DNA from 2 places in the Nitrospirillum karajorum genome. Region 1 is predicted to be linked to the other one. Evidence: riboswitches for the same ligand, from Rfam matches in the RefSeq annotation. Region 1 holds a riboswitch; the other holds the start of a gene.

Region 1 (4,991 bases):
AGCCGAGGGATGGAGAAATCGCGGTTGCCGTCGATGAAGCTGCCCACCGCCACCACTTCGCCGTCCAGTGACAACCGGTCGGTCGCCTGCCAGCGCACGTCCACGCTGCCCTTGTGCCGGGGCCGGCGCAGCAGTTCCTGGTTCAGCACGTCGTCATAAGCCTGGGTATAGGTGTAATCCAGCCGCACGGTCACGGTCTCCAGCGGCCTCACCGCGACGAAGCCCTCCATCCCCTGGGAGTGGGCCTTGCCGATGTTGGCATAGCTGGTGAAGCTGGCGTTCTGGGTGATCAGGTCGGTGAAATCGATATGATACCAGGTGGCGCCAACCTGCACCCGGCCCGCCGCCATGTCCTGCTCGACCCCCAGGTCATAGCCGGTGCTGCTCTCCGGCTTCAGGTTCGGGTTGCCGAAGAACCCGAAGGCTGGATAGTCCTGGAACATCTCGCTCAGGCTGGGCGCCTTGAAACCACTGCCGACGCTGGCCTTGAGGCGGGTGCCGGTGGCGGCGACCAGATAGGTGGGCGCCACGCGGTAGGTGACCTTGCCGCCGAAGCGGTCGTTGCCGTCATAGCGGACGCTGACCGTGTCGTGGAAGTTCTCGAACAGGGTGGATTGCAGCTCGGCATAGCCGCCGTCGAGGGTGGTGTCGGCCGCAACGGGCTGATGAATGGCGTCACGCTGGTGCTCGGCCCCGACCACCAGGGTGTGCTGGGCGGACACGGCGTAGTCCGCCTGCCAGTCGACCTTCACCCGGTCACCGACATAATAAGTGTCATCGCTGTCGGGCGTGTGGGCGCTGGTCTTGACGCTGCCATAGGCGACGCCCAGCGTCTGGTTCAGGCGGCCATCCAGCAGGCTCACATGCGCCGTGCCCCGGGTGTAATACTGCAGCGTGTCGTTCTGGCTTTGCAGCGCCGCCGGATGGCTGGGGGAGGTGCTGAAGTCATCGCCGGTGAAGCGCAGGTCGGTCTTGGTGTAGCGCCCCACCAGCCCCAGATCGACAGTGTCGCTGATGTCGTAACCCAGCTTGGCGGACGCGGTGACGTTGTCATAGCTGTCGTCGTTCCGCTTCTCCCCCGGGGCCAACAGATCCAACGGCGTCACCGGCGTGGCGCCGGACCGGAAGTGGGCGATGGTGGCGGCATAATGCAGCGGTCCGGTGGCGCCGCTGACCCCGCCATTCTGGTTGAAGGTGTCGAAGCTGCCGCCCTCGATCCCCGCCGTCAGGCGGGCGGGGCCGTCACCCGCCTTGGTGATGATGTTGATGACGCCGCCGATGGCGTCGGAACCGTAAAGGCCGCTTTGGGGCCCGCGCAGCACCTCCACCCTCTCGATATCCGGGGTCAGGAACTGGCCGAAATCGAAGGCGGCGTTGGGATTGCCGGGGTCGCCCATGTCGATGCCGTCGACCAGCACCTTCACATGGTTGGAATTGGCGCCGCGCATGAAGACATAGGCCTGCCCGCCGGGGCCGCCGGTCTGCACCATGTTCAGGCCGGGCACGTCCTTCAGCGCATCGGGCAGGGTATGGGCCTGCTTGGCGGCGATGTCGGCGGCGGTGATGAGCGTGACGCTGCTGGCCACCTGCGACACCGGCGTCGGCACGCGGGTGGCAGCCACGACGATGTCGGTGATGGCGTCTCCGTCATCGCCGACATCGGCGCGGGCGTGCGGCGACAGGGCCACAAGGGCGGCGGTGGACAGCACAATGGATAGGCGCATGGATTTCCCCCTCGCGATCAATCACAAGAGGTCGCCCCACAGGCACCGACATCGGCAGCACGGGCAGCTTGGCCCCGTCCCGGCGACGACCCCCAAACGGTGTCGTCGCGACGGTTTCCCCCGCAGTCCCCGGCGCACCCCGGCCGGCAACAGGACGACGGCGCGAGGCAGGTCTCCTGGCTTCCGGGTCACCGCTTCCATCCACCTTCCCAGGGCTTGGGAGCCCCAGTGGCGTATCGGATGGTCGCTCACCGGTCACAGTTGCGGGGGCAGCCGCGGACTTGAGATACCGCGTTCCCTTTCGATCCCTTGCGGGAACCTTGCGCCTGGGGCCGGAGCATACGCCAGGCGCCGCGCCGGTCAACCGGGGCGCGCGGCCCCGACCCGCAGGGCAGGTCAGCGCCAGGCGTAATTGAAGCTGAGGGAGATGCGCTCCTCATCGGCGCGGTTCAGCGCCACCTCGTGCCGCAGCCAGCTTTCCCACATCAGGAGAGTACCCTCCCGCGGTTCCATGGCGATGGTGGGTTGCAGGCTGCGGTCGGCCTTGGCCTTGCGCGGCGGCGCGGCCATCATGAAGGGCAGGCGCGGGTCCTCGAACTTCAGGACCGAGGCGCCGGCCGGCACGCGCACGTAATAGGTGCCGCTGATGACGCTGTTGGGATGGATGTGCGACCCGTGGAAACCACCCGGATCCAGCACGTTGATCCACAGGGAATCCAGTTCCAGCTTGCGGCCGCCCAGGTCCCAGTCCTGCACCTTGGCGAAGGCCTTGGCATGGCGGTCCAGCTGGGCCTTCAGCTTCTTCAGGATGGGAAAGCGCCAGATGAGGTCGTCCAGCGAGGCGTAGCTGGTGTACCCGGTGTAGCCATGCTTGTCCGACCAGCGCTGGCCGGCGCCATCGTCCTCCGCCGCCGTCAGGCAGCAGGTCGCCACCTCCCCGTTCAGGGGCAGCAACTCCTCCAGCTCGGCCCGGTAGATGCGGGTGGCGAACAGGGTGTCGATTTGGGCGGCGGGGGCGGTGGCGGGGGTATCGTCGGTCATGCCTGGGCTTTAACGCGCGGGCCCCGGGCCGTCAATGCGGCAGTGGAAGGGCGCGTCGCCCGCCAACGGAACGGACTGCCCACCGTATGGCCGATACCGCAAAAGCAGTAGGGCGCGGGCGGGTTTCTGCCGGTATAAAGGGAACCCCTGGGGGCGCCCGCCCTTATCTCCAGGGTTCGCCTTGAACGACGACCGGCCCAGGCATCCGCCCCCACGCGGACGCCCAGGGCTGGGACCGCCCACGGAACGCGCATCCATGCACTTGGCCCCCGACGCCCTTCCGCCGGACGTCCGCAAGGACGACCCCCACGCCGGCATCGGCTTCACCGAATTTGTCCTGATGGTTTCGGCCATGATGGCCATGAACGCGCTGGGCACGGATGCCATGCTGCCGGCCTTGGGCCAGATCGGCCGGTCGCTGGGCGTGCTGGAGGAGCCGCGCTGGCAGTGGATCGTGACCGCCTTCCTCCTGGGCTTCGGCGGGGCGCAAATCTTCTATGGCCCCATCTCCGACCGCTATGGCCGCCGACCGGTCCTGCTCTGGGGCATCGCCTTTTACGCCCTGGGCAATCTGGCGGCGGCCCTGGCGCCCACGTTCGAGGTGCTGCTGGCCGTGCGTGTGGCCCAGGGCATCGCCGTCGCCTCCACCCGCATCGTCGTCGTGTCGGTGGTGCGCGACTGCTACGCCGGCCGGCAGATGGCGCGGGTGATGTCACTGGCCTTCATGGTCCTGCTGGCCGTGCCCATCCTGGCGCCCAGCCTGGGGCAACTGATCATGCTGGTGGCCCCGTGGCGCGCCATCTTCGCCTGCCTCACGGCCTATGCCCTGGCGGTCGCCCTGTGGCTGTGGCGGCGGCTGCCGGAAACGCTACACCCCGAATACCGGCGGCCCATCGACGTACGCACCATTTGGGCCGCCGCCCGCCAGACGGTGACGGACCGCCAGGCCATCGGCTACACCCTGGCGCAGACGCTGATGATCAGCGCCGTCTTCGCCTACCTCAACAGCATGCCGCCCATCTTTGACGAGGTGTTCAAGGCGCCGGCGCTGTTCCCCCTGATCTTCGCCCTGACCGGCATGGCGCTGGCCGTGTCCGCCCTGCTGAACGCCCGCATCGTCCTGCGGCTGGGCACGCGGCGCCTGTCCCACGGCGCGCTTCTGGGCTTCATCCTGTTCACCGGCATTCACACCCTCATCGCCCGGAATGGCGAGGGGCTGGTGGTCTTCACCACGCTGCAGATCCTGACCATGTTCTGCTTCGGCCTGGCGGCCAGCAACTTCGGCGCCATGGCCATGGAGCCCGTGGGCGCCATGGCCGGCACCGCCGCCTCCGTCCAAGGGTTCATCAGCACGGTGGCCGGCGCCCTGATCGGTTTCGTGATCAGCCAGCACTTCGACGGCACCACCCTGCCCCTGGTCGGCGGCTTCCTCGCGTGCGGGACCGGCGCCCTGGCCGTCGTGCTGGTGACGGAGCGCTTCCGCCTGTTCCACCCGCATATGGGCAAGTGAGGGGGCGAGCCCTCACCGATGCTCGGGCTTGTCCTCCGGCAGGGGCTGCCCGTCGTGCAGGTAGGGCGGCGCCTCGATCAGGACGAACACGATGCGGGCCGGCGTGGCGGCGCTGGGGTTGCGCCACAGGTGCATGGTGCCGCGCTGCACGATGATGCCGCCGGCGCCCACGGTCTTCTTCACCCCGTCGTCCAGCTCCAGCTCCACCTCACCCGACAGGACGATGCCATAGTCGATGCTGTTGGTGCGGTGCATGGGGGACACGCCGCCCGGCAGCATGTCCACCACCCGGATGACGGACCCCTGGTTCAGGGTCAGCCCCGCCTCCCGCAGGCGCCCGTCCGTTCCATCATTGTTGTCGGCCGGGACGGTCGCCGTGGTCCACAGCAGGGTGAAGGCGGCATCGCCGGACGGGATGCGGCGGGTGGGGAACTCGTCATCCGCCGTGAAGACGGCGCGGGCCTGGGCATTGTGCCCCGTCACCACGCGCCGCACAGGCGGCAGCCCGGAATCGCTGATCATGTCGCAAGTCTTTCCCATGGAATCTGAAACTGACCGGATCAGATGTCGGCCAGCAAGGCCGCCTGAGCCTTGGCCATCATGGCGCCCATGGTCTCGGGTGAGACATGGTCCTGCTGGGCCTTGCCGATGGCGACGCTGCTTTCCACCACCAGGCGGCAGCGTTCGAAGCGGCGGTCGGTGAAGGCCTGGAAGGC
Region 2 (4,991 bases), on a different contig from region 1:
GTCCATGACGGGGAGCGGCTGGCCCACGCGCCCCTGCGCCTGTCAGTGCTGGTGGAGGCGCCACGGCATGCCATCGCCGAGGTGTTGGACCGCCACGCGCAGGTGCGGGCGCTGTTCGACAATGGCTGGCTGACCCTGTTCACCCTGGAGCACGGGCGCATCACCGCGCGTTGGCACCGCGACACCGGCTGGGATGAGGCCGGACTGGCCCGCGCCGCCTGAGGTGGCTTGGAGCCGCCTGCCTCACGCCAGCCGCAGCACCATGGCGCCGGCGGCGATGAGGCAGGCGGCGGCCAGGCGGTGGGGGCCCACCCGTTCCTTCAGTACCAGGCCGGCGATGGCGGTGCCGAACAGGATGGAGCTTTCGCGCAGGGCGGCGATGACGGCCACGGGCGCCACGGTCATGGCCCAGAGCGCCAGGCCGTAGGACACCAGCGTGCCGGCCCCGCCCACCAAGCCGCGCGGCCACTGCTGGGCCACCTGCCGCAGGAACAGGGGCCGCCGGGCCAGCAGGGCCCAAGCCACCAATGGCAAGCCGTTGAGCAGCACCCCCCACAGCACGTAGGACACGGGCGCGCCCGACAGACGCACCCCGTGCCCGTCGACCAGGGTATAACCCGCGATGACCACGGCGGTCAGCAGGGCCAGCCGGGTGCCGCTGGCGCCGCCGCCCGTGAGGTCCGGCCCGCCGCGCCGGCCCATCCACGCCATGCTGAGGATGCCGGCACAGATGATCCCCACGCCCAGCAGGGCGTGGACGGACAGCGCCTCCCCCAGCCAGAAGCCGCTGGCCACCGCCACCAGCAGCGGCGCCGTTCCCCGCATCAGGGGATAGGTCTGGCTCATGTCCGCGACGTGGTAGGCGCGGGCGACCAGGGTCAGGTACAGCACCTGCAGAAGGCTGGATACCGCCAGGTAGGGCCAGCTGGCCGCCGCTGGCAGGGGCAGGAAGGGCAGGGTCACGATGGCGATGAGTGCCGCCCCGCCGGCCACCAGGATGGCCGCCATCAGCTTGTCCCCCGCCCCCTTCACCAAGGCGTTCCAGGTGGCATGCAACAGCGCCGCGAACAGCACGATGGCGAAGACGGTGATGGACATGGGCGCGGGGCGATCCTGCTGATGGATCGCCCATTCTTAGGGGGGAGTCCCGGCCGCTGTCACCGATCGGGCGGGTATGGCTGCTTCCCCCTCCCCGGAGCCCCCAGTGCCCGGTGGCGGATAGCTGCGCGCCATGGCATAGGTGGGGTGGGGATTTAACCGTTTAAGTGGGCGAACGCCCGATGGGGACAGCATGAGCGGTGATGCGGCAACGATCGAGGGGAACATGTCGGCGCCAGCCTTCGCCGGCTTTTGGCGGCGCGTGGGCGCTTTCGCGGTGGACGGTCTCGTCCTGGGTATTCCGGGGTTCGCCCTGGGCACCCTGTTCTTCGACCAAGCCGCCGCCCTAGGGGCCAATGGCCGCTTGATCGGCTGGGGCGTCGCCATCCTCTATTTGGGATTGCTCAACAGCCAGGTCGGCAACGGGCAAACCGTGGGCAAGCGCCTGCTGAAACTGCGGGTGCTGGGCATGGACGGCGCCCCCCTGGACCTGGGCACCGCCCTGGTGCGAGCGGCCCTGCTGACGGGCCCTTGGTTCCTGAACGGCTACGTCCTGGCGGGCCTGTCCGGCGACTTGACCAGCAAAATCGTGGGGTGGGCCTTGGGATTGGCCGTGCTGGGTGGCAACATCGCGCTGATCTACCTTTTCCTCTTCAACCGGCCCAGCCGCCGCAGCCTGCATGACCTGCTGTGCCGGTCCTGCGTCGTCAGCGCCACCACCGCCACCCTGCCATCCGGTGCCACCACACCCAGCCGACGCGTGTGGGCAGGCTTGGCGATTCCCGCAGCATTGCTGCTGCTGGCCCCCCTGGCGTTTTACCGGTTCTTCAGCCCCACCCTGATGGCGGCCTATGCCGCCGCCGATGCCCTGCCAGAGGTTCTCAGCGTCGGTGTGGCGCAGCAGAAGATGATCATCGCCAGCACCTCGGCCACCAAAAGCAGCGCCGAGGCTTCCGAGGTCCTGACGATCAACGCCCGCCTGAGGTCCCTGGGATCCTTGCAGGACCGTCAGCGGGAACTGGCCCGCGTCGCCGCTGCCGTGCTGAAGGCGGCGTCGGTCGCGCCGACCACCCGCATGGTGGTATCCCTGAACTATGGCTTTGATTTCGGCTTCGCCAGTTCCTTCCGGGGCTTCAGCGAGAACGGCACACCAGCGGCCTGGCAAGACTTCATCAACAAGATGGCGCCGGTTGACTGATCAGAACAGCGCCGGACGGTCGCCCCGGCGCTGGGCCTGAAGGTCGCGGGACTGCGCCGCCTGGCACAGCCAGCCATAGCCCAGGCCCAGCGCCGCCCACAGGATGGCGTGGATGCCCCAGGACGCCAGACGGAAACGCCACAGCACCTGGGCGGGGAAAGCGTCCGGCACCTCGTTCACCTCGGGCAGGGCGACACCGGCCGCGACCATGACCGCGAGGAACAGCGCGCCGCCGGCAATGGCCGCGTTCCAGGCACCCCAGAGGGCAGCCAGCCGCCGGGCGGTGACCACGGCCCCCACCATGGCGGCGACCGACAGGATCAGCAGTATGAAGTACAGGGCCGTCCGCTGCTGGATGGTGTCGGGGTCGCCCACGGCCGGCGGATTGGCCGGATACTTGAGGCCCGGCACCAACACCAGGGCCAGAAAGCCCAACAAGGCCAGCACGCCGGCAAGGCCCCGTGGCCCCAGCGCGCCCATGCGGCCCTGGGCGTAGGCATAGGTCAGGGCGAACAAGCCGCCCACGGCGGCGCCATAGACCAACAGGCCGGTCAGCAGGCCCCAGCCCGCCTGGGTGCCGCGGCTGAACACCTCGCCATCATCATCCGCATCGGCGTGATGGTGGTGATGGTCGTGGCCACCGCCCTCCGGCGCGCTGGGTGCGGCCTGGTCGTGGTGGTCATGAGCATGGGACGCGCCCTGCGCGGCCTCGAAAGCGATGGCGCGTTCCACCGGCGGCTCACCAATCAGCGTGGCCACGCCGAAGGCGAGCAAAGCCGCCAGGATGCCGATGAGCATCCCGCGGGCGAGCAAGATTCCAACCATGATGGACGGGTCGCCCCGCCTTAATGGCAGGGGAAGCCCAGCAGGTGGCGGGCGTCATGCACGAATTCATGCACCGCGCGGCCCTGGATCAGGGAGGTGGCGCCCTGCTCCGCCCCCACGAAATAAACCATCAGCACCAGCAGCAGCCCGCCGAACACGGCCCAGGGCAGCAGCTCGGCGGCCGAGATCACGGGCAAGGCGACGGCGGGGGTGCCGGAATGGGGGGTGGCGTGGGCCATGAAAACGCTCCCTGGGATTGCGCGTCCCGTGTGCGGTGTGTCGGATGCGACGGGGGGTCTGGCTTCCGCCCCACCCGCGAGGCGGGAGGTTCGGTTACAGTGGCGCGACCGTGCCGGATTTGCACCGGCTTCCCCCATGCGCGAGTGAGACGGGAATGGTAGGGAGGGGGCCCCGCGCATTCAAGGACTATCTCCCATGACCGCCCCAGACTCCACCCGGCGCCTGATCCTGTTGGCCCACGCCCCCACCCGCGCCCAGCGCGACGCGATCTTCGCGTCCGCGACGGAGCCGGCGGAAGAGGCGGGCCTGGCGCAGGCCGGCCACTGGGCGGAGGCGCGGGCCCTGCGCAAGATCGGACAGTTGTTGACGGCGCCCGAGGACCGCGCCCGCCAGACAGCGGCGGTGCTGGCCGCCACCCTGGGCATGGAGGTGACGGAGGACGCGGCCCTGGCCGACCTGGACGCGGGTAGCTGGCAGGGCCGCAGCCTGGCCGAACTCTCGGTCCACGAGGCGGATGCCGTGGCCGCCTGGCTGGGCGATCCGGAGGCCCGGCCCCATGGCGGCGAATCGCTGGCCCAATTGCGGGCGCGAGTGGCGCGGTGGTTGGAGAATTGGACGGCGGAGGGGCACACCCTGGCGGTCACCCACCCGGCCGTGATCCGCATGGCGGCAGCCGTCGTGCTGGATGCCCCCCTTCAGGCCTTCTGGCGCCTGGACATCGCGCCCTTGTCACTGACCGACCTGCGGTGGAACCGGCGCTGGACGGTCCGCGCCACCGGCGTGGACGCGCGGGAGTTCGATCAGGCGCCCACCAGCCGGGCGAAGTAGGGCAGCACCTGGGCGTTGTCCAGGCCCAGCAGGGTGTCGCCCACATATAGCTCCGTCACGCTCCAGCCCGGGACATCGGTCGGGCGGATCTCCCCAGCCACCCAGCGGCCGTCGCTGCTGGCGATGGCGTCCCGCGTCTCGGCCACCTGGTCGGCGGGGCGGTCGAAATAGAGGTGCAGCATATTGGTCTGCGGTATGGCCGGGTTCAGGCGGATGCCCGGAAGGGCGGACAGGCCCGCCGCCAGGTCCAGTGTCCGGCGGTAGCACGCATCCATCTGGCCCAGCCGCGCCTCAAACCGCATGGCGGCGGTGGCCACCATGGGGCTCTGCCGCACCAGGGTGCCGCCCAGGCGCCGCTGCCACAGCCGGGCGTTGTCGATGAAGTCGGCGTCGCCCGCCAGCACGGCGCCGGCGATCCCGCCGATGCCCTTGTAGACCGAAACATAGACGGAGGCGAAGCCGGCGGCGATCTCGGTATAGCTGCGGCCGTAATAGGCGCGGCTTTCCCACAGGCGGGCGCCATCCATGTGCAGCGGCAACTGGCGCGCCCGCGCCATCTCCTTCAATGCCTGCAGTTCATCCCATTCCGGCAACTGCCCCCCGATTTCCCGCAAGGGCAGTTCCACCAGCAGGCAGGCCAGCGGCTGGGCCACCGTCGCCAGGTCACGGGCCAGGAGGGGACGGCGGCGCTCCCCCACCGGCACACCATGGAAGTTGAACAGCGCCTGGTAGGCCTCTTCCTCATGCAGGGCCAAGTGCGAGGTGTGGGGCATGCCGAAGCGGGGAACGCCGCTGACCTCCG

The links. A riboswitch is a leader RNA that binds a small molecule or an ion and turns the genes downstream of it on or off. The one in region 1 is predicted to bind cobalamin.
Region 2: it holds a riboswitch for cobalamin, as region 1 does, so the genes downstream of both, UCD39_RS28165 (CbtB domain-containing protein) here and UCD39_RS13180 (TonB-dependent receptor plug domain-containing protein) in region 1, are expected to answer to the same signal.

The regions. Positions count from the first base shown of each region.
Region 1 is NZ_JAZBQB010000002.1:1,298,978-1,303,968, reverse strand. Features, by position in the region: gene UCD39_RS13180 (TonB-dependent receptor plug domain-containing protein) at 1-1,724, opposite strand, end outside; cobalamin riboswitch at 1,874-2,062, opposite strand; gene UCD39_RS13175 (TIGR02466 family protein) at 2,121-2,765, opposite strand; gene UCD39_RS13170 (multidrug effflux MFS transporter) at 3,022-4,275, shown strand; gene UCD39_RS13165 (cupin domain-containing protein) at 4,288-4,797, opposite strand; gene UCD39_RS13160 (FAD-dependent monooxygenase) at 4,836-4,991, opposite strand, start outside.
Region 2 is NZ_JAZBQB010000004.1:615,410-620,400, reverse strand. Features, by position in the region: gene UCD39_RS28185 (YbcC family protein) at 1-222, shown strand, start outside; gene UCD39_RS28180 (EamA family transporter) at 244-1,098, opposite strand; gene UCD39_RS28175 (RDD family protein) at 1,292-2,296, shown strand; gene UCD39_RS28170 (CbtA family protein) at 2,297-3,109, opposite strand; gene UCD39_RS28165 (CbtB domain-containing protein) at 3,142-3,360, opposite strand; cobalamin riboswitch at 3,395-3,551, opposite strand; gene UCD39_RS28160 (histidine phosphatase family protein) at 3,557-4,189, shown strand; gene UCD39_RS28155 (threonine aldolase family protein) at 4,162-4,991, opposite strand, start outside.